3 regions of the Alteribacillus bidgolensis genome follow, and region 3 is predicted to be linked to each of the others. Evidence: predicted binding sites of a transcription regulator. Region 3 holds the regulator's gene; each other region holds the start of a gene.
What was found. The regulator Rex, encoded in region 3, represses fermentation and respiration genes when NADH is low (regulators of the CRP and FNR family bind a similar motif). The targets are predictions, from matches to a motif close to TTGTGAAATATTTCACAA.

Region 1: a site for Rex is predicted at 1,428-1,445, ahead of CEF16_RS17080 (cytochrome ubiquinol oxidase subunit I). Genes of this name have one in related genera too.
Region 2: a site for Rex is predicted at 1,402-1,419, ahead of CEF16_RS15250 (AtpZ/AtpI family protein). Genes of this name have one in related genera too.

The regions. Positions count from the first base shown of each region.
Region 1 is NZ_KZ614149.1:3,442,338-3,444,611, forward strand. It holds gene CEF16_RS17075 (cytochrome d ubiquinol oxidase subunit II) at 1-6, opposite strand, end outside; gene CEF16_RS17080 (cytochrome ubiquinol oxidase subunit I) at 3-1,355, opposite strand; gene CEF16_RS17085 (alpha/beta fold hydrolase) at 1,637-2,274, shown strand, end outside.
Region 2 is NZ_KZ614149.1:3,086,540-3,088,813, forward strand. It holds gene atpB (F0F1 ATP synthase subunit A) at 1-573, opposite strand, end outside; gene CEF16_RS15245 (ATP synthase subunit I) at 639-1,013, opposite strand; gene CEF16_RS15250 (AtpZ/AtpI family protein) at 1,013-1,243, opposite strand; gene CEF16_RS24935 (S8 family serine peptidase) at 1,792-2,274, opposite strand, start outside.
Region 3 is NZ_KZ614149.1:3,854,537-3,856,810, reverse strand. It holds gene tatC (twin-arginine translocase subunit TatC) at 1-482, opposite strand, end outside; gene CEF16_RS19195 (twin-arginine translocase TatA/TatE family subunit) at 502-696, opposite strand; gene CEF16_RS19190 (redox-sensing transcriptional repressor Rex) at 728-1,369, opposite strand; gene CEF16_RS19185 (ABC-F family ATP-binding cassette domain-containing protein) at 1,653-2,274, shown strand, end outside.

The sequences.
Region 1 (2,274 bases), 410 kb from region 3:
ACTCATGTCCGCTCACCTCGATCTTCTACTCCTCTTTGCTCCAGTTCATGTGCAGCTGGGTTGTTATTAAACATTTTCTTAAGAACAATGGAGCAAGACAAACCGAGGATGGCATAAAGGCCGATAAACAGATAAAGCATAGCATCCACGTGATCAGATGTCGTTGCCCCTTCAGGAGTACGCATAATCCCATATAGAATCCAAGGCTGACGCCCGATTTCAGCAAACACCCAGCCAAGTTCAATCGCTAATATGGAAAGCGGTCCACCGGCAACAATGCTCCACAAAAGAACCTTACTATGCATAAGCTGCTGCTTTTTCCAGCTTAGGAGCAGGTATATCATCGAGACAAAGGCAAGATACATTCCTATGAAAACCATCCCATCGAAAAAATAATGAACGATAAGAGGCGGGGTATCTTCATCTGGAAATTGGTCCAGCCCAATTACTTCTGCTCCAGGAGTGCCATGTGCAAGAATACTTAATGCATATGGGATTTCCATTGCATACTTAATCTCTCCGTCATTTTCTAAATAACCTCCGAGAACAAGCGGGGCTTCTTCTTCTGTCTCAAAATGCCATTCAGCTGCTGCTAATTTTTCCGGCTGGTACTCAGCCAAGTATTTTCCGGAAAGGTCGCCAATAACCACGGTAGCAATTGAAAACACAAAGGCAGACATCATTGTTAAATGAAGAGCTTTTTTATGGTAAACATGTCTATCGCCTTTTAAGATCTTAAATGCCCCAATCATGCCAAGAACAAAAGCAGAAGTTAAGTAACAAGTGATAATGACGTGAGCTGTCTTTGTCGGGGTAGCCGGATTAAACATGGCTGCAATCGGATCAATGTCTGTAATTACACCATTCACCAGTTCAAAGCCTTGCGGTGCGTTCATAAAGGAATTAACCGTCGTTATAAAAAAAGCGGAAAAAGATGCGCCAATGACGACAGGAATAATCAACAAAAAGTGTTTCATTCTGCTTTTGAACCGGTCCCAAGTATATAAGTAGATCCCTAAAAAGATAGCTTCAAAGAAAAATGCAAAGACTTCCATAAACAATGGCAGCGAAATCGTCTGACCGGCAAGCTGCATAAAGTTAGGCCATAGTAAACTTAACTGCAGCCCAATTGCTGTACCTGTCACTACGCCTACTGCTACAGTCACGACAAATCCTCTGGCCCACCGGCGGGCAAGAAGACGGTAGTGCGGGTCATTTTTACGAATTCCCATCCATTCTGCTAGTGCAATCATTAAAGGTATGCCGACGCCGATTGTAGCAAATATAATGTGAAAACCGAGTGTAAGTCCTGTTAATATCCTGCTGTACACTGCTGGATCATATTCCATAAACATTAGGCATTCTCCCTTCACGAATGCAGTATATATATACTACCCGTGTTTTGCTTACAATAAAATAGAGTCCTTATGTGAAATATATCACAAACTGAAAGGTGTGAAAATAAAAAGGGGTGAGCATTTAATGAACGTTTATCGATTCACGAAACAGGACAAAAGAGACAATTCTCGTTTACTTTCTGATATGATAAGATATAGTGGTATTATTGTGTACAAAAACATCTATTTTTCATTTAATACTACATAAGAAGCTTTAAAAGAATAGGAGCGTTAATGTTGTGAACATCGATATAGACGGGGTGAAGGTAAATTACCATGTCTCCGGAGAAGGAGCAAGCGTGGTGCTTTTGCATGGATGGGGCGCTAATATTCAAGCTTTTGCCCCTGTTCATCAATCGTTAGAAAAACATTTTAAAGTATGGACGATTGACTTTCCGGGATTTGGGGAAAGTGAAGAACCACCCGAACCTTGGACGGTAGGGGATTATACAGAAATGCTTGGAAAGTTTCTGAGCAAATTAGAAATTGATCAACCCATTCTTGTTGGACATTCGTTTGGAGGCAGAGTCTCTATAAAATATGCTTCTTCGCACACTGTTCGAAAAGTGGTGTTAGTGGACAGTGCCGGGATTAAACCAAAACGAAAGTTGAAATATTACGTAAAAGTATATACCTATAAAGCTTTTAAAAAACTGTTGAAGCTGCCAATTATTAATAGGTACGAAGAAGAGATTTTAACAAAAGTTAAAGGGAAATTAGGTTCAGCAGATTATAAAAATGTCTCGGGTACGATGCAGCAGACAATGGTAAGGGTAGTAAATGAAGATTTACGCCACCATCTTCCTCATATTAAAGTTCCAACGCTGCTTGTGTGGGGGGAAAATGATGAAGCGACTCCTCTAGCAGATGGAAAATT
Region 2 (2,274 bases), 770 kb from region 3:
CGCAAGCAGTGTTAATAGGATTTCCTTTGCATACAAGTTACCAAAAAGACGCATACCCAATGTTAGTGTATTTGTAAATTCCTCTAATACCTTCAACGGGAAAAGGTAAGGTATAGGCTTGAAGAAACCTTTTCCGTATTCCTTGGCACCCTTTATCTTGATTCCATAATAATGAGTCAGCACAATTACCATTACGGCAAAAGTCATTGTAATGACAGGATCTGCTGTCGGAGACTTCCACCAAAGTTCATGTGTTTCATGGTTAACAATCATAAAAGGTATACCGAGCATGTTCGAGATGAAAATCCAAAGGAATATGGTAATGCCAAGACCAAAGAATCTTTCACCTGTTTTCCAGTCCATTGCACTGTTGATCGTGTTTTTCACAAAGTCTATGATCCATTCAAATCCGTTTTGCATGCCAGAAGGCTTCATTTTCAAGCTTCTTGCACTAAAAAAACCGATGCAAAACACAATAAGAGCCGAAATAGTCAACATGATAATATTCGACAAATTAATATGAAACCCCGAGATTCCAAACAGATCATAAACTATCGGCGCATGATGGTCCACTCTTCTTCACCCCTTTACAAATAATCTGTCAGCTGCTGTTCTTCTCTGCCTCCTTGCTTGTCCTGTTACGATGTTGAGTGTTTGGTTTGAAACAAGGATGAAATAAATATAATAATATAAGGAGTCACGATTCCAGCAACAAGTCCTAAAATGTGAAAGTGCTCAGGAAAACGAATAAAAAGAACTGCAGCTAGTGCACCTGCCGCAAATCTTGACAGCATCCCGAATGTAAACTTTCTCTTCTGATTTCCTGCCGCCTCATCAAACTTTTTCACTTCCCGGTACATACTCCAAAGATTAAAAAGTCCAATAAGTGCTCCGATTCCCAGGCTGAAAAAGATCTTATCAAAAGGCATCACTGCCCACCCAAAGGCATACATGAGCATTGCAGCTAAAGTAAATTGAACATAACGTTTGACATTTCCCTCGAAGCTCTTCACTATTGATCGTCTCCCAAATATTTTCCAAGCAGACGGACTAGTCCGTACACTCCAGCGGCAATTCCGACAAGCAGGCCGACAATCAAAAATAAAGGCTCCGTTTCAAACCGGCCATCTAACCATCTTCCACTGAAAACACCGATCAAAACAGGACCTACCAGATACGATAACACAGCTGAGGTTATAGCCATTGTCTGAAACGATTTTGGAGGTTTTTTCTCGTTCGTCATGTCCGCCTCCATTTATAATGTATTGGGTGTGGTATAAAAGGTACCAAGATGCCGTACGATGAAGCTATGGCAGAAAATATCACTTGGACTGTTTTAAAGAAGGAATAAATGCTTCATAGTCCATAAACGAAATTTCAGAATGTTCGGCTGCATTAAATATGTAAACCCTCTCACATTCCCTTTGTAATCGTACAATAGCCAACCTTCAATGTCAATGTGTTAAATAAGAAAAACTCCCTGTCATATAAGGCTTTCCAGCTTTTTTAAATTATGACTATTGAGTGACAATTTCGATATCCCCAATTTTTTTTGAACCTGTATACAAAATAGGTTAAATCCGGTTCGTTTTTACGATTTTTTTAATGCTTGTATTCAACGACTTTTCGTTTCTTTTGCAGCGTTTTTGCATTTCAAGCTTTTTATTCAGATCTTCCTTACATCGGTTTTTACCCTTTGTTAGATTTTTTCGATTTTTGCCTGTTTCCACCATTAGAAAAACTCTGCTTGCCGCTGAAAAGAAAGAGCCGTTACAACAAACAGCTCTTTTTTTAACGCTTTGATCGTTTTTCATCTATCATTTTCTGTTCTAAACGGATGATCGTTTCTAAAACTTCTTCTTTATCTCCAGCTCTTGCATAAACTACGGCTCTGTATTTTCCCTCAGGGACGGAAATGTCTTTAGCAGATAATTTTTGTTCATATAACCCTGGTTTTATATTTGTGTCTTTATCAAGTACGCCGGCAAATGCATAAGTGTCCAGGTCATATAACGCTATTTCTAATTCTTCTGCCCCGCCTGGCATATATACTTCATACTGATATCCCTTATTTGTTCCAAAAGGTTGTAAATCAAAAGCTCCTATGCGCGGGTAATCGGGTTCGTTGATAAATAATAAATAAGGCAATCGAATTTCTTCATTACCGCCTTCTACTGTCAATACGCCATCGAGTTGATCATAGTCAATGGCTCCCGCCTCTATTTCTAAACGAATTTTTGCTTCTTTTTTCTCTCCTGGCTCTAATGTTATTCG
Region 3 (2,274 bases):
GGAATGGTAAGCTGAAACAAAAAAGCAAAATAATCATTAACACCGTACTGTTCGGTCAAATTAAGCCTATCAGATAGGTTGCTTAAAAAGTGAATGACATTTGGAAACAGAATAAAATAAGCAAAAGCCAACCCGCCAAAAAACAGTATTGTTGCTATCGGAATGTAAGCAAGCGTCACTTTCTTTTCTTTTTCTAATAACCCAGGTGCCACAAAAGCCCAGAGTTGATACAAAAGTAAAGGAAAAATTAAAATTAATCCAATAAAAAAAGAAAAATTCATATACAGCTTCAGAGAATCCGTTAATTTAAACACATTCATCGGAAAGCTTTCTGCTTCCGGTATATTTTGCAAATAAGTAATAAGCACCGGAGAAAGAAACAGACCAAAAATCATGGCAGCAAGAAAAAAACCTCCCACGATTAATATCCTTTTGCGTAATTCTCCAATGTGCTCATAAATGGACATATCGTTCTGAGCCATGATGTACCCGTCCTATTCCTTACTTGTCTCCACTCGAATTTTGTTTGTTTTTATTTTTGGAATCATCGTCGTCATCTGCAAGTCCTTTGGTAGCATGTTTAAATTCTCGCAGCGTATTACCTGCTGCTCGTCCAAGCTCCGGCAATTTTTTTGGACCAAAAATAAGAAGTGCCACCAGCACAATTAATGCAATACTCCCTGGACCTAAAGGCATGTGAGCCACCTCCATCTAAAATAATATACCTCTAACTTAAAGGATAGTTTTTCAAAAAATATACAAGCGTTTGTAATTCAACAGACAAATCAATATGATGTACTCTTATATGATCCGGAACAGTTATGCGTGCAGGAGTAAAATTTAATATTCCTTTTATCCCTGCTTCCACAAGCGTATCTGCTGTCTGCTGTGCAACTGCAGCAGGTACAGTTAATATAGCAACAGAAGCGTCATTCTTTTCTTTCACCTGTTTGATGTTATCTAAATGATATATTTCTACACCGCTAATCTCTTCGCCGATAATGTCTTTTCTTACGTCAAAAGCGGATACTATCTGTGTGTTATCACTTTTTGAAAAATTATATTTAAGCAAAGCAGTTCCCAAATTACCGACACCAACCAGAAAGACTTTCGTCACTTCGTCCTGATCGAGTGTCTTTCGAAAAAAAGACAGCAAATAATCTACATTATATCCATATCCTTTTTTTCCTAAAGCTCCGAAGTAAGAAAAATCGCGGCGGATCGTAGCCGAGTCTACTTTAACTGCTTCACTAAGCTCTGTGGAGGATACGCGTTGTTTACCGGATGCATGTAAATTTTCTAAAAACCTGTAATAAAGCGGCAATCGTTTCGCAGTTGCCTGTGGTATTTTTTGTTGATCTATGTTCATAGCAGCCTCCAACAAGTTCTTCATTGTTCATCATCTTAAGTATATCACCTGCAACGACGAAGAAGTAATGTAATGCTTAGCTAAAGGGGTTGGACCTGCTTTTGCTTCTTTCCTATTGTACACTAATAATTGCTCGAATGTAATAGGGAGATCTATATTGAATGTATTGTTCACTTTTCTGCCATAGGAAATAATCATTCCTTTAACAGCCTATCATCGCGTTTTTATTAAATTTAAGATAGACTTGATATAGATAAACCTTAATAATAAAGGATGAACTTATATGATAGTTCTTCAATGTTCTAATATAACCAAATCATATGGTGCAGAAACTATTTTAGATAGTGTAAAACTTGAAATAAAATCTAATGAAAGGGTTGCCCTTGTCGGGCGTAATGGAGCCGGAAAATCTACCCTTCTTAAAATAATGGCCGGAAAGCTTTCTAACGATTCAGGAGAGATTATTACTCCAAAAGGTCTCCGGCTTGGCTACCTTGATCAGCACAGCGGTCTCCAATCTGATCGTTCCATTTGGGATGAAATGCTTACTGTATTTACAGAAGTTAAAAAAATGGAGCAGAATTTACGTCAATTAGAAGAAAAAATGGCTGACCCTTCTGTTTATAGTGATGAAACAGCTTATGAGAAAATACTAGCAGAATACGATGTGCTCCAGCATTCTTTTAGAGAAAAAGGCGGATATCAATATGAAGCTGATATCCGCAGTGTTCTCTCAGGGTTGAAATTTGGAAATTTTGACTATGACACATCTATCGCTTCTTTAAGTGGAGGCCAAAAGACAAGACTTGCATTAGGGAAACTTCTTTTATCAAAGCCGGAACTGTTGATATTAGATGAGCCGACAAACCATCTTGACATTGATACACTCGGCTGGCTCGAAAATT